Haloglycomyces albus DSM 45210: one gene and its partner. Each later gene encodes a partner of the first gene's protein in a complex. Links are inferred from orthologs where the notes say so. Each region holds a gene or a part of one and is shown in the gene's direction. Other genes may lie near its edges.

The links.
Region 2: the proteins of dnaB (region 1) and dnaG are in contact, whole or in part, in a crystal structure (PDB 2R6A), measured with the Geobacillus stearothermophilus proteins. The link is inferred for Haloglycomyces albus DSM 45210 from one-to-one orthologs. Residues at the interface, in WP_033016901.1 of Geobacillus stearothermophilus: Ser13, Glu15, Ala16, Gln18, Glu91, Leu92, Asp94, Ala95, Val96, Pro97, Thr98, Ala99, Ala100, Asn101, Tyr104, Tyr105, Ile108; in WP_049624496.1 of Geobacillus stearothermophilus: Lys456, Leu457, Leu458, Pro459, Ala460, Asn463, Ala464, Leu467, Leu535, Leu536, Ile537, Ala538, Gln544, Glu545, Asp548, Tyr549, His552.

The regions. Positions count from the first base shown.
Region 1 is NZ_AZUQ01000001.1:1,377,915-1,389,485, reverse strand. Bases 1-2,810 are described here. They hold dnaB (replicative DNA helicase), read left to right. Parts: upstream 1-599; coding sequence 600-2,021; downstream 2,022-2,810. Other genes in these bases: HALAL_RS0106505 (DUF4192 domain-containing protein), read right to left, coding at 2,026-2,810; HALAL_RS0106525 (hypothetical protein), read right to left, coding at 1-109. Also shown: more of HALAL_RS0106505, read right to left, coding at 2,811-2,982; dnaE (DNA polymerase III subunit alpha), read left to right, coding at 3,354-6,887; HALAL_RS0106485 (UvrD-helicase domain-containing protein), read right to left, coding at 8,372-9,397; HALAL_RS0106480 (fructosamine kinase family protein), read right to left, coding at 9,880-10,761; serC (phosphoserine transaminase), read right to left, coding at 10,803-11,571. UniProt on the Escherichia coli protein: The main replicative DNA helicase, it participates in initiation and elongation during chromosome replication. Travels ahead of the DNA replisome, separating dsDNA into templates for DNA synthesis.
Region 2 is NZ_AZUQ01000001.1:96,135-107,891, reverse strand. Bases 5,563-8,558 are described here. They hold dnaG (DNA primase), read left to right. Parts: upstream 5,563-6,113; coding sequence 6,114-8,003; downstream 8,004-8,558. Other genes in these bases: HALAL_RS0100480 (ABC transporter ATP-binding protein), read left to right, coding at 8,074-8,558; HALAL_RS16345 (hypothetical protein), read right to left, coding at 5,563-5,608. Outside these bases: HALAL_RS0100515 (antibiotic biosynthesis monooxygenase family protein), read left to right, coding at 1-303; HALAL_RS0100510 (hypothetical protein), read left to right, coding at 300-905; HALAL_RS0100505 (glycine--tRNA ligase), read left to right, coding at 1,165-2,541; HALAL_RS0100500 (hypothetical protein), read right to left, coding at 3,015-3,233; tRNA dihydrouridine synthase DusB, read right to left, coding at 3,539-4,744; more of HALAL_RS16345, read right to left, coding at 4,796-5,562; more of HALAL_RS0100480, read left to right, coding at 8,559-9,060; HALAL_RS0100475 (ABC transporter permease), read left to right, coding at 9,169-9,990; HALAL_RS0100470 (ABC transporter permease), read left to right, coding at 10,001-10,798; HALAL_RS0100465 (hypothetical protein), read left to right, coding at 10,893-11,723; pulA (pullulanase-type alpha-1,6-glucosidase), read right to left, coding at 11,734-11,757. UniProt on the Escherichia coli protein: RNA polymerase that catalyzes the synthesis of short RNA molecules used as primers for DNA polymerase during DNA replication.

The DNA.
Region 1 (11,571 bases):
TCGGCCAGTAGGCGCGCTCACCCGGACGGTCCAGATCGGACTGAGGTGTGCGGGGCTCTCGTGCCTCCGCCCGCTCATCGTCGCCGTCGGCCGTTCTGCCGCCTCGCACCGTCAGCCCCCTCGCTCGATCGGGAAATTCGTGACAAATATTTTTTATCCACAGCCTGTAGACAGTAAAATAGCTGTTCACACGATTAAATCACAAAAGTGAAACCAGAGTTGTCCACACCTTTTCCACAGGTTGGGGCCAGTTATCCACAGGTTATCCACAGTTCGTGTCGCGTCGAACTTGCCACCGCTCGATTTCCCCTCTAGCGTCGAATGGACCGGACGTGCCGGCGGAACGTCACCGGGCGATCGACACCTGGGACGCGTCCCCGTTCTGCCGCGCCCTCCGCATCGACATGGGTGAACGGCCCGGCTTCCGGCAGTGACCCGAACGCCAATCGACCCCGTCTCGCCGCACCGTCCGCATTCGTGGCGTTACATTGAACGATGGCGCGGGACCGTTCCACGACGGAAACCGGCTCCCGCTTCGCGACGGCAGCGTGACACCGCCACCGACGACTTGACCGACCTGAACCACCAAGGAGCTACCGTTGACCGACCTGACCACCGGTAACCTCCATTCCCAGTTCGGGCCGCCCCCGGACGACCCGTACGGTTCCGGACCGCCCGACGCCGCCGGGCCAGGGGGCTATGAGCGTACCCCACCACAGGACATCGCCGCCGAACAGAGTGTGCTCGGCGGAATGCTGCTGTCCAAGGACGCCATCGCCGACGTCATCGAAATCATCAAGACCGTCGACTTCTACAAGCCCAGCCACGCCCTGATCTACGACGCCATCTGCGACAAGTACGCCGACGGCGAGCCCGCCGACGCCATCACCATTGCCGCCGCGCTGGCCGATTCGGGCGACTTGAACAAGATCGGCGGCGGGCCGTACCTCCACGACCTCCTCGACGCCGTTCCCACCGCCGCCAACGCCGGCTATTACGCCCGGATCGTGCACGAGAAGGCCGTGCTGCGTCGCCTCATCGAAGCGGGCACCAAGATCGTGCAGTTCGGATACGGCGGCGGCAAGGGCGGGCGCGACGTCGACGACCTGGTCGACCTTTCGCAGCAGGCCGTCTACGACGTCACCGACCGCCGCAAAAGTGAAGACTTTTCCATGCTGCAGGATCTTCTGCAGCCGACCTTGGACGAAATCGAGACCATTGGAGACAATCAAGGTCTCATCACCGGTATTCCCACCGGTTTCACCGATCTCGACAAACTGCTCTCGGGAATCCAACCCGGCCAGCTGATCATCGTGGCCGGTCGCCCCGGTCTCGGTAAGTCGACCGTGGCGATGGACTTCCTGCGTCACGCCTCCCTGCATCACCGTATGAGCTCGGCCCTGTTCAGTCTGGAAATGAGCAAATTCGAGATCGTCATGCGCCTGCTGTCGGCCGAAACCCGAGTTCCCATGCACGTCTTGCGCGACGGAAGTTTGGAAGACGACGACTGGACCCGCCTGGTCCGACGCATGGGAGAAATCAGTGAGTCGCCGCTGTTCATCGACGACACCGCCTCGATGACGCTCATGGAGATCCGGGCCAAGGCTCGGCGTCTCAAACAGAAGAACGACCTCAAAATGATGGTCGTCGACTATCTTCAGCTCATGACGTCCCCCAAACAAGTGGAGTCGCGCCAGCAGGAGGTATCGGAGATTTCCCGTGGCCTCAAGCTGCTGGCCAAGGAGGTCGAATGCCCCATCATCGCCGTAGCACAGCTCAACCGTGGCCCCGAGCAGCGCACCGACCGTCGACCACAACTCAGCGACCTGCGTGAAAGTGGTTCGCTGGAACAGGATGCCGACGTCGTGCTCCTGCTACATCGTGACGACTACTACGACAAGGAGTCGCCCCGTGCCGGGGAGGCCGACTTCATCGTCGCCAAGCACCGTAACGGTGCCACCGATACCGTCACCGTCGCCAGCCAACTGCACCTGTCCCGGTTCGTCGACCTGGCGATTTAGGCGCTCAATCCGGAAGAGTTCGCCGCCCCAGGCGATGGGGCGGAATACCCCGCTGTAGAGCCTCCCACAGCAGTGCGGCCAAGCGGTACCGCGGATTGGCCCGCAGCGCACAGTCCACCGCTTCGGCGGCGACCACTCCGTTGCCGCAGCGGTAGGCGGCGAAGGCGGCCACGCACGCCACCGTGGCACAGGGCGTGCCGCGTAGATGCCGCGCCGCCCAAATCCACAAGTCTACATTGTTCTGCCCCGGATCATCGCCCATACAGTCCAAGAGCCAATCGCGCACCTCCACGTCGCTGAGCGCGAGCGCGATCTCGGCGATCTCGGCCGCCTCGGGCAACCGGGTCTGCTGCCGCCAATAATCCAGACACAGCAGGTCCTTACCCCGCGATTCCGGGTCGGTCGTATCGTCGTCGGCCTGACGACGGCGTTGTTCCTCCAGAGCCCGAGCGACCTTGTCGCATTCGCGGCGCTCGGCCGGTTTGAACAGGCGTGCCAGGTCGCGGCGATTCTTCGGCCCCGATCCGCCCGCCGCGATCATGGCGCAGACGGCCGGGCTGGCGGTGGGAACGGACTCGGCGGAACGATCCGGATCCGGCCAGCGTGGGTACAGGTAGCCGTCGCGCACTTGGGCGGTGACGATAACCCGCATGGGGACGGTGTCGTGCTCGCAGCGCTGCCGTAGTTTGTCCAGCAGCGCACCGGCGGCACCGTAGCCGATAATGGCCAAACGGTCACATCCGTTGTGGCGCAGGATGACCACGTAGTGCTCGACGTCGGAATCCTGAATCTCACCGTCGTCGACCCGGACCCGCAAGGCACAGCGCACCAGGTTGTGCCGCAGTCCGACCAATACGACCGAATCGGACTCGGGTTCGTATCCGAGCAGGTAAGGGATAAGCCCGGCCAAGTCGGCGGCGCTGTCGATGTGAACGTTCGTGGAATTGGCTGCGGTAGTCATGACATCAGTCTCTTCCCGCCGTCAGGACGTGTCCAGTAATCCGACCACCTGTGGATAAACCTGTGGATAACTCTCAACGTTAGCCCTTTCCGGCGATATGTGAGCGATTTTTCTCCCTCTTCGTCGCGGCGCAATCCTGCGGGACAGAGCGTGGAAACATCCCCTTTTCGCACGTCCCGACCACCTCACTGACACTCCGGGCGTACTTGGTCGCGTCGCTGCATTGGCCTAGACTGAAGGGCCCATTCGAATCGTCATCGCGACGCTCCGCGCGACTCAACGCCGTGAACCGCGAACGTCGAATGGCGTTGAACGAGGAACGATCACTCGAATCGCACGCAACACGCCTGGCCAGGTTGAGGAAACTACGCATGTCGAAGCAATTCGCCCATCTGCACGTCCACACCGAATACTCCATGCTCGACGGAGCCGCCAAACTCGGCCCGCTATTCGAAGAGGCACAACGCCTCGGCCAACCCGCCCTCGCCATGACCGACCACGGCAACATGTACGGGGCCTACTCCTTCTACCACGAGGCCAAAAAGGCCGGCATCAAACCGATCCTGGGAATCGAGGCCTACCTCGCGCCCCACGACCGCTTCCACAAAAAGCCCGTCCGCTGGGGCGATCCGTCCCAAATTCGCGACGACCTCTCGGGAAACGGTTCCTACACCCACGCCACCATGCTCGCCAAGAACACCACCGGGCTGCGTAACCTCTTCAAACTCTCCTCGTACGCCAGCTTCGAAGGCACCTACTACAAGCCGCGCATGGACCGCGAACTCATCGCCCCCAACGCCGAGGGCATCATCGCCACCACCGGTTGCCCGGGTGGTGAGGTGCAGACCCGCCTCCGACTGGGTCAGATCGACGAGGCCTACCAGGCGGCCAGCGACTTCCGCGACATCTTCGGCCCCGAGAACTACTTCCTCGAACTCATGGAGCACGGCAACTCCGTGGAACGCCGCGTCGCCGACGAGCTGTACGAAATGGCGCGCAAGATGAACCTGCGGCCGCTGGTCACCAACGATTCCCACTACGTCACCGACGACCAGCAGCACGAACACGCGGCGCTGCTGTGCGTGCAATCGGGATCGACCCTGGACGACCCCAAACGTTTCCAGTTCGAAGGAGACGGCTACTTCCTCCGCTCCGCCGAGCAGATGTATCAGCTGCGCTCCGATGAGGCCTGGCAGGAGGGCTGTGCCAATACGCTGCTGGTGGCCGAAATGATCGAAGACTACGACGAGGTCTTCAACGAAGCCGACCGGATGCCGCGCATCGAAGTCCCCAGCGGCTACGACCAAGGCAGCTGGCTGACCCGCGAGGTCTTCCAGGGACTGGCCGAACGATTCCCCGACGGCACGATTCCCGAGGAGTACAAGTCCCGTGCCCAGTTCGAGCTGGACGTCATCATCAAAACCGGCTACCCCTCGTACTTCCTCGTCGTCGCCGACCTCATCAACTACGCCCGCCGGGAAGGCATCTACGTCGGTCCCGGTCGCGGTTCCGCCGCCGGTTCGCTCGTCGCCTACGCCCTCAAGATCACCAATATCGACCCACTTGAGTACGGCCTGCTGTTCGAGCGTTTCCTCAACCCCGAACGTGTCTCCATGCCCGATATCGATATCGACTTCGATGATCGTCGCCGAGGAGAGATGATCACCTACGCCACCGAGAAGTACGGACAGGACTTCGTCGCCCAGGTGATCACCTTCGGCACGATTAAAACCAAGGCCGCTTTGAAGGACGCCGCCCGCGTCCACCACGGGCAGGCCGGTTTCGCGCTCGCCGACCGCATTTCCAAGGCACTGCCGCCTCCCGTCGCCGCCAAGGACATTCCCCTTCAAGGCATCACCGACCCCAAGCACGAACGGTACAAGGAAGCCGCCGAAGTGCGCGGACTCATTGAAAACGACAATGAGGTCAAGCAGATCTTCGAAACCGCGCAAGGTCTGGAGGGCCTCATCCGCAACGCGGGGGTGCACGCCTGTGCCGTTATTCTGTCCTCGCAACCGCTCACCGAATGCGTCCCGATGTGGGCACGTCCGGACGGTTCGATCATCACCGGCTGGGACTACCCCAGCTGTGAGGACATCGGACTGTTGAAGATGGACTTCCTCGGTCTACGCAACCTGACGGTCATCGGCGACGCCATCGAAGCCATCAAACTCAACCGTGGGGTGGACATCGACCTCGATACGTTGACGGTGGACGACCCGGCCTCCTATGAACTGCTCGCCCGAGGTGACACGCTCGGTGTGTTCCAGCTCGACGGTGGCGGCATGCGGGAATTGCTGAAACGTATGAAGCCCGACAGCTTCGCCGACATCATCGCCGTTCTGGCGCTCTACCGGCCCGGTCCCATGGAGGCCAACTCGCACAACAACTACGCCGACCGTAAGAACGGACGGCAGGAAGTCACCCCGATCCACCCGGAGTTGGCCGACGCGTTGGAAGAGATCCTGGCCGAAACGCACGGTCTCATCGTCTACCAAGAGCAGATCATGAAAATCGCGCAGAAACTGGCGGGATTCTCGATGGGTCAAGCCGATGTTCTGCGTAAAGCGATGGGGAAGAAGAAAATCGACGTCCTGGAGAAAATGTACACCGATTTCGAATCGGGCATGGCCTCCAACGGTTTCAGCAAGGAGTCCATCAAAACCCTCTGGGACATCATGCTTCCCTTCGCCGGTTACGCGTTCAACAAATCGCACGCCGCCGGATACGGTTTGGTCGCGTACTGGACGGCCTACCTGAAGGCCAACTTCCCCGCCGAATACATGGCCGCACTGTTGTCGTCAGTCGGCGATTCGAAGGACAAGACCGCCGTCTACCTCTCCGAATGCCGCAAGATGGGCATCACGGTCATGCCGCCGGACGTCAACGACTCCCGCCACATGTTCCACGCCGTCGGCGGCGACATTCGCTACGGGATGGAAGCGGTGCGCAATGTCGGCGGGCACGTTGTCAGCGGCATTATTCAAGCGCGGGAAGAGAAGGGGGAATACACCGACTTTCAGGACTTCCTCAACAAGGTTCCCGCCAACGTGTGTAATAAGCGCAGCGTGGAGTCCCTCGTCAAGGCCGGTGCCTTCGACTCGCTCGGATACAGCCGCCGAGGTCTGGCCGAGGTGCACGAAAAAGCCATCGACGCCGTGGTGTCCATTAAGAAAGAAGAGGCCAAAGGGCAGTTCGACCTGTTCGGCGGAATGATGGAGTCGCCCGAAACCATGGGCGTGGACCTCAGCGTGTCCGAAGAGGAATGGCCGCGCGAGGACAAACTGACCTTCGAACGGGAGATGCTGGGACTCTACGTCTCCGACCACCCGCTCAACGGCTTTGAAAAGCTCCTGGCCCGCAGCAGCGACAAGCCCGTCGCGGCCCTGCACGGCGACGGCGTCAAGGACGGAACGACCGTATCCGTCGCGGGCATCCTGCAGAACGTCGCCAAGCGGGTCACCAAGCAGGGGAAGCTGTGGGCTTCGGCGACCATCGAAGATCTGGACGGCTCCATCGAGGTCCGTTTCTTCCCCAACACCTACGAGATCGTGGCCGACTCCCTTGCCGACGACGTCATCTGCGCGGTCAAGGGGAAGGTCGACCGGCGCGACGGCACGGCACAGCTGATCGCCTTCGACCTCGCCGTTCTCGACACCTCGGGAGGCCCGGAAACCTCCGACGCGCCGCTACGGCTCAGCGTCGAGGCCGATTCGGTCAATGAGGAACTGATCTACGATCTACGGAACGCCTTCCGCCACTCCAAGGGAGACGTGCCGGTCTACGTCCAGGTACAGGCCGAGGAGCACGGCCCCATGCTGGAACTGGGCAGCCAATGGCGCATCAACCCCAGCAACGACCTCACCACTCAACTGCGGTCGATCGCCGGCGTGACCGTACGCTGACGACTCGGTGGGGCGTGGGGAACCGCGCCCCACCGGTTTCTACAGCCCCTCGGCGACCGACGCCCCGATCCGCAACCAGGCGTTCGACGTCGCCTTCGACAGTCCCTCATAGCGAATCGGTTCACCGGAGTCCAACAGCTTCTCATACGGCGCGAGTAGGACCACGCGCGTACGAGCGGCAAAATGCCGTTGCACGGCAGGCAGATCGACGTCCTTGCGGTGAGCCGGCATCGACACCACCGTCACCGCCTGACGCACCAGATCGCGACGCCCACTCTGTTCCAGGTGATCCAACATGCGCGCCGCCGTCTCCGCCGAGTCGTTGCGCGCCGACATGCTCACCACCAGCTGATCGGTCGCATCAATCGCCGACTGCCAATTCGAAGCCCGCACATTGTTACCCGTGTCCACCACGATCAACTTATAGAAACGCGACACCGCTTCGCGAATATCACTGAAGGCACGGGCGGTCAACATCTCCCCCGCCGTAGCGGACTCGTCCGAAGCCAATACATCGAACATCGCCCCACCCTGGGCCCTCACATACTGCGAGAGATCCCCGACCCGACCGGTCGGACCTCGAAAATGATCCAGATCCCGCAGTAGATCGCGCACGGTACGAACATGAAAGTCCTGCTGTGCGCGCATTCCCAACGTCCCCTGCGTCTCATTGTTGTCCCACGCCAACACGTAGCCGCCCCGGTGCTGGCCGAACGTCGTCGCCAACATGAGCGCGGCAACCGTCTTCCCCGCTCCTCCCTTGGGGTTGACCACCGTCACCTGTCGCAGGCCGCCGAAATTACGGCGCACCTTCTCCACGCTCAATTGCCGTGCGTGTTCCCGAGGCCCTGGTGGGAGGGCGATCAAACCGAACGACAGGCGATGTGCCCAGCCGCGGATTCCCGTCTCCGCGACCGGCGGACGCGGCGGGACCACCCGGCGTCGCGCGAAGTCGTCGGCGGTGACGTTGATCGGCTCCAGGGTTCCGGGTGTGTCCGGGAAGGCGCGGACGATATCGCCCCGGGACGGCGGCTCGACCGGCGGGGTGACCGACTCGGTGGGCAGCGACGGCGGGGACTGCGGCGTTTCCGCTACACGCTCGGCATCCGGATTCCAGACGTCCGGCGTCTCGGCGCGGGACGGCTCTGTGTCGAGAGAAGGCGGCGCCTGCGAGGGATCAGGCGCGAAAGGAGACCAGCCGCCACTGCCTTGCCGCGGACGTCGCCCCGTTTCCATCGCGTTGTCACGCTGAACGGTCACGATTTCCTCGTCGTCGGAGCGCTCTGTGTTGTGTTCCATCTCTTCCTCCTCTGCTCACATTGTGACCCATGGAGGGCAATTGAGGCGGAAAGAGCCGTAAACACCTCAGAGCGGACAGACGGCACCGGAGGAAGACCGGACGAGAGCACTGGGGAAAACGGTCGCAAATGGACCGACAGTCGTAAACCCGACTCGTCTGAAAGTGAGACGGGGGACACTTTGTTCTACAGTAGACGCGGCTGTTCCGGTCCCGAACTGCGCTCAGGTACATAGCCGAAGGGAACGAACAGACCTGAGTCGATTCCGTCCAAGACCTCAGAGCCGTGACTCTGATGCGAGATGAAGACCGCCCCGCGCGCCCGTGACAATGCCACGTACAGCAGTCGTCTGCTTCGGGCGTCATTAGGCCAAGCGTCGCGATCAAAGCCGGTCAAAACGACCGTATGCGGCTCGTCGACCATGGTCGGATCGACCTCGTCGGGAGCGGAGACGACGTGGATCGACTCCGTCTCCACACCGCGAAACTCCAAGGCGTCGTATACCTCCGACAGGAACTCGCGTTCGGTCGGCTCGTCGACGGCGTAAAAGCGACCGATGCGGGTACCTTCGGACACGGTACGCTGCGATCGCGTCATACGGCCCGGAACGCGAGTGACCGGCTCGATGATCTGCGACATCGCCGTCACCACCGCAGCGGGGGAGCGATGATTACGCGACAGTCGCACCATATGGGACTGCGGAAACAGTTCCCCGAACATGTCGAAGGCCCGCCAGTCGTCCGAATCGTCGATGACCGAATCGGGGTCGCCGGTGGCCATGATGGAGGTATTGGAGTCACGCCCTGTGACGAGGGAGCGAAAGGTCTTTTCCGGAATAAATGGCAAATCATCAATAAATAGATGCGCTACATCAGTGGAGGCATCAGGCCCCGAAACGATGACCTCACGCCCCTCGGCCCCCAACAATTCGTCGAGCGACTGACGCAAATGCCGCGCTCGCTCCTCACTGGAGGCGATCACGGCGCATTGATAGGCCGGAACGCCCAATTCCGTAATGAGGTAGGCCACCCTGCGCACGAGCAGGTAGGACTTTCCCGTCCCCGGTGCCGCATTGACCAGGATTGGGCCGAGAGACGCACTGGCCGCGACCCGCTGCATCGCATCCAAGGACACGAGCGGATCGGATCGCACCGCCTCGTGCAGACCCGCCAACAGCGGTTCCTCCGGCTGGGCCCGTTGCGGCTCAGCCACTACATCCCAAGCGGCAAGGGGAACGTATGGCGCGTGTGACGGCCCCGAAGCTGTTGCACGTCGGCGTGGTGATCGAGACGGGGCAGCGTGCTCCGCATCGCTCGACCACTCGAACAATGGGGACGCCATCTGCGACGGGGAACTTTTTTGATGATGGCGCACCCTTGCATTCTTGCAGATAACCGGAACCTATATCAACATGACCGATAAAACTTTATGAAGAAGATTACACGAATTTCACCTTCGCGCGTCGATCGTAGAGGTCAGCCATTACTTGAACGTCTATTCAGCATCGGCGACCACGATTCTTTTGTCCGTTCCACCCGACGGAGTGACCGTGCTCGAGCAACTACCATTGGTGATGTCGATGTCTCACATTGGTCTGATTCCCGACAATTTCCCGCTTGGTCGACTCACCCACGAAAACGGTATTGAGAATCCACTTCTTCACTCCCCGCAATTTCATCGATCACGGCGAGAATTCAGGATCCGGCGTTCACATATTCGGTTACCACCGACATCAATTGACCGCGAAATGAGCGCCCGAATAGAGCCGTATGCGCCAGCAATGGAAAGAGCCAATGAATTCCGATTCTCTCCCGCCAACCGTCGTTCAGCGGATATTCCTCGTCATACGCAGTGATAATGTCATCGACAAAGGGCGTCGACCCCCACAGACGCAAATTCGCCAAATCGGTTTCTCGGTGTCCACCATGGGCAGCGGGATCAATCAATCGGGCACCGTTGGGCGTCCACACCACGTTTCCGAACCACAGGTCACCGTGGAGTCGCGCCGGAGTCTCCTCGCTACCGGCCAATTCCTCAATCCGCCCCAGCAGCTTCTCCACCGCTGCGACATCGGCGGATGACAATGCTCCATTATCTTGGGAGAGACGCAGAAAGGGACGCAAGCGGCGTTCCGCGTACCAATCCGACCATCGCAGTGACGCCGTCTCGGTGTTGTCCATATCCAGCTCGCCGATGAATCCGCGCCACGGCGCCCCGAACGTCGGAGCGCCACAGCGGTGCACAGCGGCGAGTTCCCGCCCCAAGGATCGCGCTGCCGCGCGGCTGGGCTCGACCTCCTCCAGCCACGGTTCCACCAGCAGGTCGTCCGAGCCGTACAGCACCTCGACGATCGCCGTGGACGCCTCTCGCAGCCACCGCAGTCCTTCGATCTCGGCACGCATGAACCCTTCGCGGTGCCGGTTGGTCGTCTTGGCGAACACCGAGGTTCCGTCATTGAACGTCAGGCGCTGCGCCGTCGCCGAAGCCTCCCGTTTGATCGGTGTCGAACGGAGACGCTGATGGTGCAACAGTTCGGGGATGAGGTGATACGGAATCGACGAATCAGTGGTGGACATAGTTCCACCACTGTACTTGCTCCCATCCTCTGGGATCGAATCTAAGCCGCCAGGCGTTCCACCACGTAATCGACGGCGCCGGTCAAACGGGACACATCGGCCGGGTCGACGGCCGGATAGGTGGCAATGCGCAGCTGGTTGCGTCCCAGTTTGCGATACGGTTCGGTGTCGACGATCCCGTTGTTGCGCAACACCTGCGCGATATCGGCCGCGTCCACTCCGTCGAAGTCGACCGTCGTCACCACCGATGAGCGCAGGTCCGGGTCGGTAACGTACGGCTGTGCCACCCGGCTTGCCTCCGCCCACGAGTAAATCGTCTCGGCCGAGGTAGCGCAGCGCTTGACCGCCTGTTCCAGTCCACCGGTCGCATTGAGGCGGTCGATCTGTTCGGCCGCGAGAATCAGCGTGGCCACCGCCGGCGTGTTGTAGGTCTGGTTCTTACGTGAATTGTCGACGGCCGTCTGCAGATCCAGGAAGGCCGGAATATAGCGCGAGGAGGCCTTGATTTCCGCGGTCCGTTCCAATGCCGCGGGACTCATCACGGCGATCCACAGGCCACCGTCGGAGGCCAGACCCTTTTGCGGCGCGAAGTAATAGCAATCGGTCTCATTCATATCCACGGGCAGGCCTGCCACCGCCGAGGTGGCGTCGTGAATGGTAAGGGCATCACCGTCCGGGACCCTCTGCACCGGAACGGCCACGCCCGTCGAGGTTTCATTGTGCGTGGTGCCGTAGACGTCCACTCCGGCTTCCGCTTCCAAATACGCCGCGTTTCCCGGTTCTCCCTCACGTACGCTGGGGGCCCGTAGG
Region 2 (11,757 bases), 1.3 Mb from region 1 along the record:
CAAAAGGAAGCCGCCCCTGCCCTAGAAGCCTTCGCGCGGTGCCGGGGCTACCTCCGAGGTGGAGTGGCGCGCGCCGTCGATGAGCCCGAAACGTGGGTACTGTGGACCGAATGGGACAATATTGGGGATTACCGTCGCAGTCTGTCCAGCTACGACGTGAAAATGTCGACCCCACTCTTGTCACAGGCACTACCCGAAGCGGTGGGATTTGAAACTCTGGTGACGTGTGAGCCCGGATCTTCCAGCACCGTCACCACCTCGGACCACTCGCCCGACACCATAGGCAGGAGCGACCAGCCGTGACCGACACGCCGCGACCCCACGACCGCGACGATCCTCAGGGAGAACAGCAGTCGGACGAACCGTCTGACGAGGCCGCCGTCCTATCGTCGGAAGCCGAGGACAATCGGCCGCGCGAGGAAGAACCCGAGGAATCCTTCATTCCGGGAATCTATGTTCCCTTCGCCGCCCCTCCCACCGAGAGGAACGCGGGACGTACCGCGTTGAAGGTCATCGTTCCGATTGTTCTCGGTGTCGTACTCTGTTCGGGTATTGGCGTGGCGTTCGTTACCGCTCTGGTTAAGATCGACGAAGGGCTGCAGCGCAACATCGAATCCTCGGCGGAAGAATTCATGGCGAGCGTCTCCAGCGGATCGTGGGACGAAGCCTATGCCAGTCTCTGCGGTGAACTGCAAAAACGTCCCTCCAGTGCCTACACCTCCGAATGGGAGGAATGGGAAGGCCAAGAGTGGGAGGTCGACCGTCTGATCCCGACCTATGAGGACTATGAAGTCGTCATGGAAAGCGATGAGGGTTCGGAGGTCACGCTGACGGTGGTCATGGAGCAGGAAGGTCGTGACCTGAACGTCGCCGTCTGCGGTTGGCGTGGCACCGCGGCCGATTAGGGTCGGGTCACTCCACAACCGGCGGGTGTCGGCTACACGTCGACGTGACTGCGCGGTAAGGTGGTGTCTCAGCATTGTCACTCTCAGCAGGCCGGATTCCATCGTGGTGACCGTCCGTCGTACTACCGTCGAATGACCTTCGGTGGATGCTGTCGCGAGAACGGCCCCGCTGATTTCAACGTGCGTGATACGCGCGCGAATGCTACAACTGATGTTTAGTCTCGCCGACCGCCAGCCGGAAGAGCAAAAGGAGAATCTCATGGCCAAAGACCGAAATGACGCCATCATCAGCCTCGCCAAGCGGCGTGGTTTCGTCTTCCCTTCCTCGGAGATTTACGGAGGGACCCGGTCAGCCTGGGATTACGGTCCGCTCGGTGTTGAGCTGAAGGACAACCTTCGCGAGCACTGGTGGGCCTCGATGGTGCGGCAACGCGACGACGTCGTGGGTCTCGACTCGGCCATCATTCTCAACCCCCAGGTGTGGGAGGCGTCCGGCCACGTCGAACAGTTCACCGACCCTCTCACCGAATGCCAGTCCTGCCACAAGCGTTTCCGCGCCGACCACCTTCTGGAGAACTACGAGGCCAAGCACAGCCGTCCTCCGGAAAACGGGCTCGCCGACATTGCCTGCCCGCACTGTGGTGCGCGGCAATCGTTCTCCGAGCCACGCAACTTCAATGGATTGATGCGCACCAGCCTGGGTGCGGTCGAGGGTGCGGGCAGCGAGCACTTCCTGCGCCCGGAGACCGCACAGGGGATCTTCGTGAACTTCTCCAACGTGATGACCTCCGCGCGTAAGAAACCCCCCTTCGGTATCGCTCAGGTGGGTAAGTCGTTCCGAAACGAGATCACCCCCGGGAACTTCATTTTCCGTACGCGGGAATTCGAACAGATGGAGATGGAGTACTTCGTCGAGCCCGGCAGTGACGAGGAATGGCACGAATACTGGCTGGAGGCCCGCTGGAACTGGTACATCGACCTTGGACTCTCACCGGAGAACCTGCGTCGGCACGAGCACGCCAAGGAAGACCTCAGCCACTATTCGAAGCGCACCGTCGACATCGAGTATCGCTTCGGCTTCGGGGGCAAGGAGTTCGACGAACTGGAGGGTGTGGCGAACCGGACCGACTATGATCTGTCCACTCACGCCGCGCATTCGGGTCAAGACCTGTCCTACTTCGATCAGGCCAAGGGCGAGCGTTGGACACCGTACGTCATCGAACCGGCGTCCGGTTTGACCCGCATGGTTCTCGCCTTCCTGATTGAGGCCTATGACGTCGATGAGGCCCCCAATGCCAAGGGCGGAGTGGACAAGCGCACGGTCATGCGTTTCGACCCGCGTCTGGCCCCGGTGAAGGCCGCCGTGCTTCCGTTGAGCCGCAATGAGAAGCTATCGCCGAAGGCCAAGGACTTGGCCACTCAGCTCCGGCGTCGGTGGAACGTCGAATTCGACGACGCGGGCGCGATCGGCCGCCGCTACCGGCGTGCCGATGAGGTGGGTACGCCGTTCTGCGTCACCGTCGACTTCGATACCCTTGACGACCAGGCGGTCACCATTCGTGACCGGGACACCATGAAGCAGGAACGTGTGTCGCTGGACCAGGTGGAGCGTTTCCTGGCCGAGCGTCTGCATTAAAGTGCCCGCAATTAAGCGTCAGTATTAAAGCAGATGCACTACAGCTAGAGTCTGCACTAAAACTGCACTAAAAACGACGAACCCGGTGTGGAGCAAAGTTTCCCGCTCCACACCGGGAGAACACACAGCAGGGCTCCTACGGCGGTTTTCCATTCGGAAAGGCACCGTAGGAGCCCTGCTGTGTGTCGTTCCGCCTTGTCCGTCTCCCGGAGGCTCCCGGGAGGTTTCTTCGGGCGACCGCGCTTCCTCAGGCGACCAGCTTACTCAGGTGACCGTGGCGATGCGAGGCCGTCGGGTAACCGCAGAGCCCATTCCGGGGCGGGGTATGGACCGTCGGGAACGTCGCTGCGGTGGCCCGGTGGGTGGATTCCCACCAGGCAGTGCACCACAGGTGAACCCAAGGCATTGGCCTACCCGGCGAACTGCCTACCAGTGAACGTGGCCCGGCGGCGGAGATGGATTAATGGCGTCGGCTAGTCATTGTGAATCGTCGTATCGCAATCGACCCAATCGGAGTGGCCGTCATCCTCGGTATGGGTGCAGGAATATGACACCTTGCTGGTGGAAGCCCACAACGGTGCCGGTGACGACGGACTGGTCGGAAGATCGGACAGATCGATGTCTGGTGCGGGATCGGAATCGCTGTCAGAAGACGAGGATTCTTCATCCTTGACACCGGTTGTTTGGGCCATGACTAGGCGCTCCTTTATGTGATGTGGTGACCCTGCAATATTTGCGGTCCACACGCTTCACTTCGGTGGTTGACGTCGATGTCCTCCACTCCACAGTAAAGCGCATTGTAGGACCGGACGTGAGGCTAAACGCTGAAATAACGTGAAAAGTTACCGACATGCGACCAGCTTCACACCGAACTTGGGGCTAAGGTTACTTGACAGCCTTAGATAAGGCCGCCAATCGTCCCAAGATATGGGAAATGTGAGTGTCGACTCTCCGACTCAGTGAGCGAGTGATCATGCGGTGCGACCACCGGTGGGAGTCAACCACCGGAGGAATCGATTTCCGCGCCAACTGGAACGCTGCGATCATCCTGGTCGTCGAGCCAGCCGTCGGGGAGACTGACCTTGCCGGGGCTGTTGGTGCGCCCACGCGGTTTACCGAGTATCTCGCGGGGGAACGGCGCGGTGTCGTCCAGCTCTACCAGTAGCTCGTCCAGCTCTTCCAAGGTGGAGATCATCGCCAAGGAGCGTCGCAGCTGGGACCCCACCGGGAAGCCCTTCAGGTACCAGGAGACGTGTTTGCGGAACTCGGTGCAGCCGTGCTTTTCGGCGGATATGTTGCGGCGCGCTTCGTACGACTCGGCCTGTTCGAACCAGTCCACCAAGAGGCGCGCGTGGCGGGCCATCAGTCGTGACACCTGCCCCAGGTCGGGGAGATGACGATCGGGTCGGCCTCGGAAAGCGGCTTCCAAGTCGGAAAAGAGCCACGGTCGTCCCAGGCAGCCGCGTCCCACGACGACACCGTCGCAGCCGGTCTCGGTGACCATGCGGAGCGCGTCGTCGGCCTCCCAGATGTCGCCGTTGCCGAGGACGGGTAGGGAGACGTGTTCTTTGAGACGCCGGATGGCGTCCCAGTCGGCGTGGCCGGAGTAGCGTTCGGCGGCGGTGCGCCCGTGTAGGGCGACCCAGGCCGCTCCGGCGTCCTCGGCGATCCGTCCGGCGTCGAGGTAGGTAAGGTGGTCGTCGTCGATGCCCTTGCGCATTTTGACCGTCACCGGTACTCCCGCCGGTTGGGCCTCGGCTACGGCCGCCGACACCACGTCGCCGAACAATCGCCGTTTCCAGGGCAATGCCGATCCACCGCCGCGTCGTGTCACCTTGGGGACCGGGCACCCGAAGTTCAAATCGATATGATCGGCCAGGTCTTCCTCGACGACCATGGCGGCGGCCCGACGCATGCTCTCGGGATCGACACCGTACAACTGCAGCGAGCGCGGCTTCTCATCCTTTTCGAACTCCACCAACCGCATCGTCTTGGGGTTGCGTTCCACCAAAGCGGTGGTGGTGATCATTTCGCACACGAAGACCCCCGCGCCCTGCTCGCGGCAGAGTTGCCGAAACGGCAGATTGGTGATGCCGGCCATCGGCGCCAGGACGACCGGAACCGGCAGCGTGTGATCGCCGAGGCGAAGCGCATCGAGTTCACTCGGCAGGGTGGGAGCGTGTTCGTCCACGGGCGATTCAATGACTGTCACAGCACACCTCGTTAATTCTGTTCATCCACATCTGTGCGTCGACTATTCTTCGCCGCTGTCGTCCTGCTGCGTGGAGCTTTCCCCGGAACCGGGCTCTTCGTCGCCGCCGCCCGGCGAGGTGCCCAGCATGATAACGATCCCGATGATCATGCCCAGAACGATGACCGCGCCGATGGCGTACAGGGCGTAGCGCACCTTCGTGTGGGTGGGCGGTACGGCCGGTTTGTCCTCTTCACCGTCGGATTTCTTTTTACGCAGGAACTGTGGCAATCGGATGACGAGAGTGGCGTCGCCGTCGTCGGGAGGGGGTGTCGGAGAGCCGGAAGGCGAGGGCGGTGACGGAGGCGTCCCTGGCGCGGCCGTGGGGGCCGCGCCCGACGTTCCGTATGGCGCACCAAAACCGTGTTGGTCGTTACCCGAGGTCGAGGCGTGATCCGGGCCGGGTCGCGGCGGCGCCTGCGGTGATTCCGCTTGCGGCGGACGTCCCGCTTGCGGAGCGGGACCGGCCTGCGGGAGCGATGACGATCCGGGCGGTGGGCCACCGGCGCTGGGAAGGGCGTTGTCAGCTCGCGGGGTCGGTTCCGACAGCGGAGCCGGTGCCGCCGACGGGCCGGGTTGGCTCTGCGGCTGGGAGGTGACCGGCGGTGACGGCTGTGAGGGAGGAGGGGAGGACCACGGTTCTCGGGGAAGCTGCGAGGCCGGTGGAGACTGCCGACGTGGCAGGCCCGCTTCGGGCGACGGGGCAGGGTCGTTGGATTCGGGAGGAGCCGACCAGGGTTCACGTCCGTCGAATCCCGACGAAGCGGGTGTGGCTGGGGCCTCCGGCTGAGATGACCGCTCGTATTCGCCTGTCATAGGGCTGGCTGCTTCCTCCGTGGCTGGCAGTTGCGGAGTCGAAGGAGGGACCGCGCCGTCCGTCCCCGACCAATAATCCGCCTGTTCCGGTATGGTGTCGGATCCCATCCGCCCCACACCGCGCGCTTTCACGACCGGCGGATTGGTATCGGGTGCTGCGGCGGCGTCATCCGCAGGCGGCCAACTCGGCGGCACTGCGGGCGGCTGCGAAGAATTCGGGACATCCGGCATGATTGGCTAGGCTAGCTGACTCTCATCAATGGTACTGAGGCGTGGTCACCAAGGCGTGTTCGAGAACTCGTGAGCAAAGGGCGGGGCTCCGTTCGAGTCTCCGTGCGAATCCCCAGGGCTCCGCATGCGTGACGAACAGAGACGCCCGATGCGTCCAATTTGCCCGGTACCGCCTGTATGGTGTGCTTCTCTCTAGCTTAACGGTGAACGAGCTGGAAATGAAGAGCACAGTTGGCCTCAAGTCAGTGTTCTTGCACTCGGCCGGTGAGGCACAATGGGAATCCGAACGGTCAGGAGGGGAGAAGTGGCAGGACGGATCCGCCAAGCGGACATTCAGCGTGTACGCGAACAAATCGACATCGCCGACGTCATCTCGGAGCGTGTCACCCTGCGCAACGCCGGAGGCGGAAACCAGATGGGGCTGTGCCCCTTCCACGACGAACGCTCCCCGAGTTTCAACGTCACCCCCGCACGCGGGGTCTACCATTGCTTCGGCTGCGGAGTCGGCGGAGACGCCATCACCTTCCTCATGGAAGCCGACGGACTGTCCTTCGCCGAGGCGGTGGAACGCCTCGCCGCCAAAGCCGGATTCCAAGTGACCTACGAAGACGACGCGGGCCGCCGCTCCAGCCCCCGACACAAACCCGGGCAACGACAGCGACTCCTCGACATCAACAGCACCGCCACCGAATTCTTCCAGCAACACCTGACCGCCCCCGACGCCTCCATCGCCCGCGAATTCCTCACCGGCCGCGGATTCGGAAAAGACGCCGCCGAACACTTCGGCTGCGGCTTCGCCCCCGACAGCTGGGACGCACTCACCAAACACCTACGCGCCAAAGGATTCAGCGCCGACGACATCACCGCCGCCGGACTCGCCAAACCCGCCCGCACCGGAAACCTGATCGACCGGTTCCGACAACGCCTCATCTGGCCGATCCGCGACACCTCCGGAGCCACCATCGGCTTCGGAGGCCGCAAACTCAGCGACGACGACCCGGGCCCCAAATACCTCAACACGCCCGAGACACCGCTGTACAAGAAATCCCAGGTCCTCTACGGTATCGACCTGGCGCGCAAACACATCGCCCACAGCGGTCGAGTCGCCATCGTGGAAGGCTATACCGACGTCATGGCCGCACACCTCGCCGGGGTCCCCGTCGCCGTCGCCACCTGCGGCACCGCCTTCGGCAGCGAACACATTCGCCTGCTGCGGCGGTTCCTCTTCGACTCCGACTCCTACACCGGCGAAATCATCTTCACCTTCGACGGCGACGAGGCGGGAATGCGCGCCGCGCGAAAGGCCTTCCAAGGCGATCAACAATTCATCGCCAACACCTTCGTCGCCATCACTCCCGACGGCATGGACCCCTGTGAACTCCGCCAAAACAAAGGAGACCAGGCCGTCCACGACCTCATCGCCTCACGCGAAGCGCTCGCCAAATTCGTGCTCGACAACGAGATCCAAAAACACGACCTCGACACCCCGGAAGGCCGCACCCACGCACAACAAGCGGTCGTACCGATCCTCGGAGCCCTCAAATCGGGCGTCTACCAAAACGACTACGTCAAAACCATCGCCGCCGCCGTCGGCGCCGACGAAGCAGACCTGAAACGCGCCGTACGCAACGCACGCCACGGCCAGGGCGCTCGCCCGGAATCGTCGACGACCCGTCGCCCCACCCACCAGACCGATCCCGTGATCGCTCAGGCGCAACGTGAGGCGTTGAAACTGGCGCTACAGAACCCCGCGCTCGCCGGTCCGTACTTCGACGAGGTGGACTCCACCGTCTACACCGAGGGCCAGTACCGTGTCATCCGCGAGGCCATCGCACGGGCCGGGGGAGCGGGTTCGGCTGCGACGGCCGGGGCGAACTGGGCAAGTGAGGTCGTGGCCGCCTGCGACGACATGGCGGCGAGCGCGTTGGTCAATGAACTGGTCGTTGAGCCGTTGTTCATCGACTCCGCACCCGATCATCACTACGTGCAACGTTTGTTGGCGCAGATCCAGCGTCCCGTGGTGGCACGGGACGTGGAGGAGATGAAGCAGCGGTTGAAACGGGTGAACCCCTCCAACGATCAAGAGGAGTACATGCGTCTGTTCGGAGAGCTGGTGGCGGCCGAAAAGCAGCTGCGGGCCCTGCGCGACAAGGCGAGTGATTGATACGGTGCCGCGTCGTCCCGCGCGGGAAAACCGATCGCCGATCGGGGGCGCGGTGAGTTAGTCTCGTACAATGGCTGAACAACTCACCGAACGCGACGCTCCAGCCGAATCCACCGTTCCCGTCCTGGTGGAAGCGAACTCCCTCACCAAGAAATACGGCGATTTCGAAGCGGTCAGAGGGATCGATTTCCACATTGATCGGGGCGAGGCCTTTGGATTCCTCGGAGCCAACGGCGCAGGCAAATCGACCACCATGCGAATGATCGGAACGGTGAGCGAACCGACCTCGGGATCTCTACAGGTATTCGGGCATTCCACCTCGCAGGACGGAGTCGCCATTCGCTCCCGTCTCGGTGTCGTGCCACAGGACAACAACCTGGACAGCATGTTGAGCGTTTTTGAGAACATGGTCGTCTACGCCCGCTACTTCGGCATCAAGGGTAAGGAAGCGCGGCGTCGCGCCAACGATCTCCTGGACTTCGTGCAGCTGACCGGACGTCGTGACGACAAGGTCGACAACCTCTCAGGCGGAATGAAACGGCGTCTGTGCATTGCCCGGGGACTGATCAACGAACCCGACCTGATCATTCTGGACGAACCCACCACCGGGCTCGACCCGCAAGCGCGCCACCTGGTGTGGGAACGCCTTTTCCAACTCAAGCAACGCGGCGTCTCCATCCTGCTGACCACGCACTACATGGACGAGGCCGAACAGCTGTGCGACCGTCTGGTGGTTATGGACGAGGGTAAGATCATCGCCGAAGGCTCACCCCGGCAACTGATCGAAACCCACGTGACCAAAGAGGTCGTGGAACTGCGCTTCGGTGCCCGGCGCACCTCCGAGCTGGTCGAGATCGCCGAACGCCTGGACGGGGCCGGAAATCAAATCGAACCGCTTCCCGACCGGGTATTGGTCTACACCGACGACTCCGCCGCCACCTTCACCGAACTCAGCGCGCGACAGATCGAACCCACCAGCATCTACGATCGCCGGGCGACCCTGGAAGACGTCTTCCTACGTTTGACGGGACGACAGTTGGGCGCGGACGAAACCTAACGTGGCACCCACTGTCGTTAAGGGAGCGAACACGTCGTTCCACGTCGACATCTCGAACCGACCACACCCGTTGTCCAATAGCCGTAGTCATCTTGCGATGGGAGCTCCATGACTCAACTGGCCCAACCAACCCCTACCGACAAAGCGACACTCAGCTACCCGGCCGGTGCTTGGCGAGCGTCGTACCTGCACTTCGTCAACTACCGCCGCTCTTGGACCGGATCGATCTTTTCGGCCCTGGTCATGCCGATTCTGTACATGATCGGTATCGGACTCGGCGTCGGTCAATACGTGGATTCATCCTCCCTGGGAGGAATGGAATACGCCGAATTCATCGCCCCGGGCATCGTGGGAATGGTCGCTGTCACCCTCGCCAGCAGCGACTTCATCTACCCCGTCTACGGCGGATACCGCGACTGGGGCAGCCAATACCTCAGCCAACGCGTCAGCCCGCTGCGTCCGGTCGACATTCTCAACGGGCACCTGCTGTACGGAATCCTGTTTCGAGCCACCGTCTCCTGCACCTTCGTTTTCCTCGTGCTCACGTTGTTCGGCGTCTTCACCTCCTACGGAGCCGTACTACTCGTGCCCATCGCCATGATCGTCTCCTTCGCCTGCGCGCCCTGGATCTTCACCTGGTGCTCGGCGATCGACAACGAAACGATGCTCAACGTCGTGTTCCGTTTCGCCGTCATGCCCATCACCCTGTTCTCCGGAGTCTTCTTCCCCATCTCCCAGATGCCGCTGTTCCTGCAACCGCTCGGCTGGGCCTCACCCCTCTGGCACGGAGTCGAACTGGGCCGCACCACCGCCCATACCGGCATCGAATCCACCCTCCACCCCGCACTCCACGTCCTCTACCTGCTCGCATTGGGGACCGCCGGCTGGTTCGCCGCCCGTCGCATCGTGACCAAACGACTGAACTTCTAGGTACCGCCACATGACACTACTGACCCATCACACACTCCGCAGCCGCTGGCAACGCCCCGCGGCCATGCTCAACCGCAACCTCTTCGCCTACCGTCGCCAATGGATCCTCGTCGCCTCCGGCGGAATCGAAGCACTCCTGTTCCTCTTCGCCTTCGGATTCGGCGTCGGCTCCCTCGTCGGCACCTTCACCCTCCCCAGCGGACGCGAAGTGGAATACACCGCCTACGTCGCCCCCGCCATCCTGGCCAACGCCGCCATGATGGGCGTACTACTGGAAACCTCCATCAACGTCTTCGCCAAAACCAAATGGATGAAGATCTACGACGGGATCCTCAACACCCCACTACGCCCCTGGGACATCGCCCTCGGAGAAGTCGCCTGGGCCATGGTGCGCGGCTCCATCTACATCGTCATGTTCGTTGCCGCCATGGGCGCCTTCGGACTACTCAACAACGTCTGGGCCATCCTCGCCATACCGGCGTGCCTGTTCATCTCACTGGCCTTCTCCGGCATCGGACTGACTCTGGCCACCCTGTTCCGCGACTGGACCGACTTCGACTGGCTCATCGCCGTCGTCTACACCATGTTCCTCTTCGGCGGAACCTTCATACCCGTCGAAACCTACCCCGAAGCCGTGAAACCCATCGTCTACCTCATGCCGCTCTACCACGGCATTGAAATGGTCCGATCCATCAGCCTCGCCACCGTCGGCCCCATGATCCTGGTGCACATCGGCTACCTCATACTCCTCGCCGTCGGCGGAATCTGGATAGCACAGAAACGCCTCGCCAAAACCCTCTACGACTAAACCCGACCCGGAGGCGATCCCCAACACCGACAACCACCGGCGTCGCCTCCGGCAGGGACACACCGCCCCAGCCGACCACTGCTAACCTAAGGCCATGGCGCGACTGTTCCTCCTCCTGATCATGACCGTGGCGCTCGCCGCACCCGCCGTCCCGGCCCAGGCCCGGGAGCAGCCGTCCGTCCTCCTCCTCAACGGCGACGATCCCGAGACCGGTTCCCTGCACGCCTACGCACAGCAACGCCTGGAAATGGAAGGACGCCGTTGGGGCTTCTCGGTCGAAACGTCCGGCGAAACGCTGCACCACTTCAATGCCGTCATCGCCTTCGACACCCCGGATCTGTCGCCCGGCCACTGGGACGAACTCACCGCCTATGCGGAGGGAGGCGGTTCCCTCCTCGTGGTCGCCGCGACCGACAACGGTTACCCGGGTATCGACATCGAACCCAACGACCAGTTCGGCAACCACAACGCCACCATGTCCATCACCGGCGTGGCGGAGGACTTCTTCGACACCGAATCGGAGATGGAACTCAAAGCCCCACCCGACTACCTCAAACTGAACGACGACGACCCCGAAACGACCCATCAGACCCTCATCACGGCCGGAAACTCACACGAATCCCGTCCCGTCGCCGGTCTCGACGATCAATCCACCACGATGGTGACGACCCTCGGCTCGGCCTTCGATCACTGGGAGAACCGCGACTTCCTGACCTTCGTACGGCACTCGCTGACCTGGGCCACCGCCGACATGAGTCTCGCCGTCGAAAGCCGACCCGACAGCGACACCTCCTGGCCGTTCCACATGTTCTTCGGACTGGTACTCGGCGCACTGGCCATCGGCGGCCTGAACGCGGTCGTGCGGATGGAAAAACAAGAAAACGAGGGAGAAACCCGCCAGGCAGGCTCTCCCTCGTCACCGTAAACGTGCTCGACTAACCGACGAACACCGCCACGTT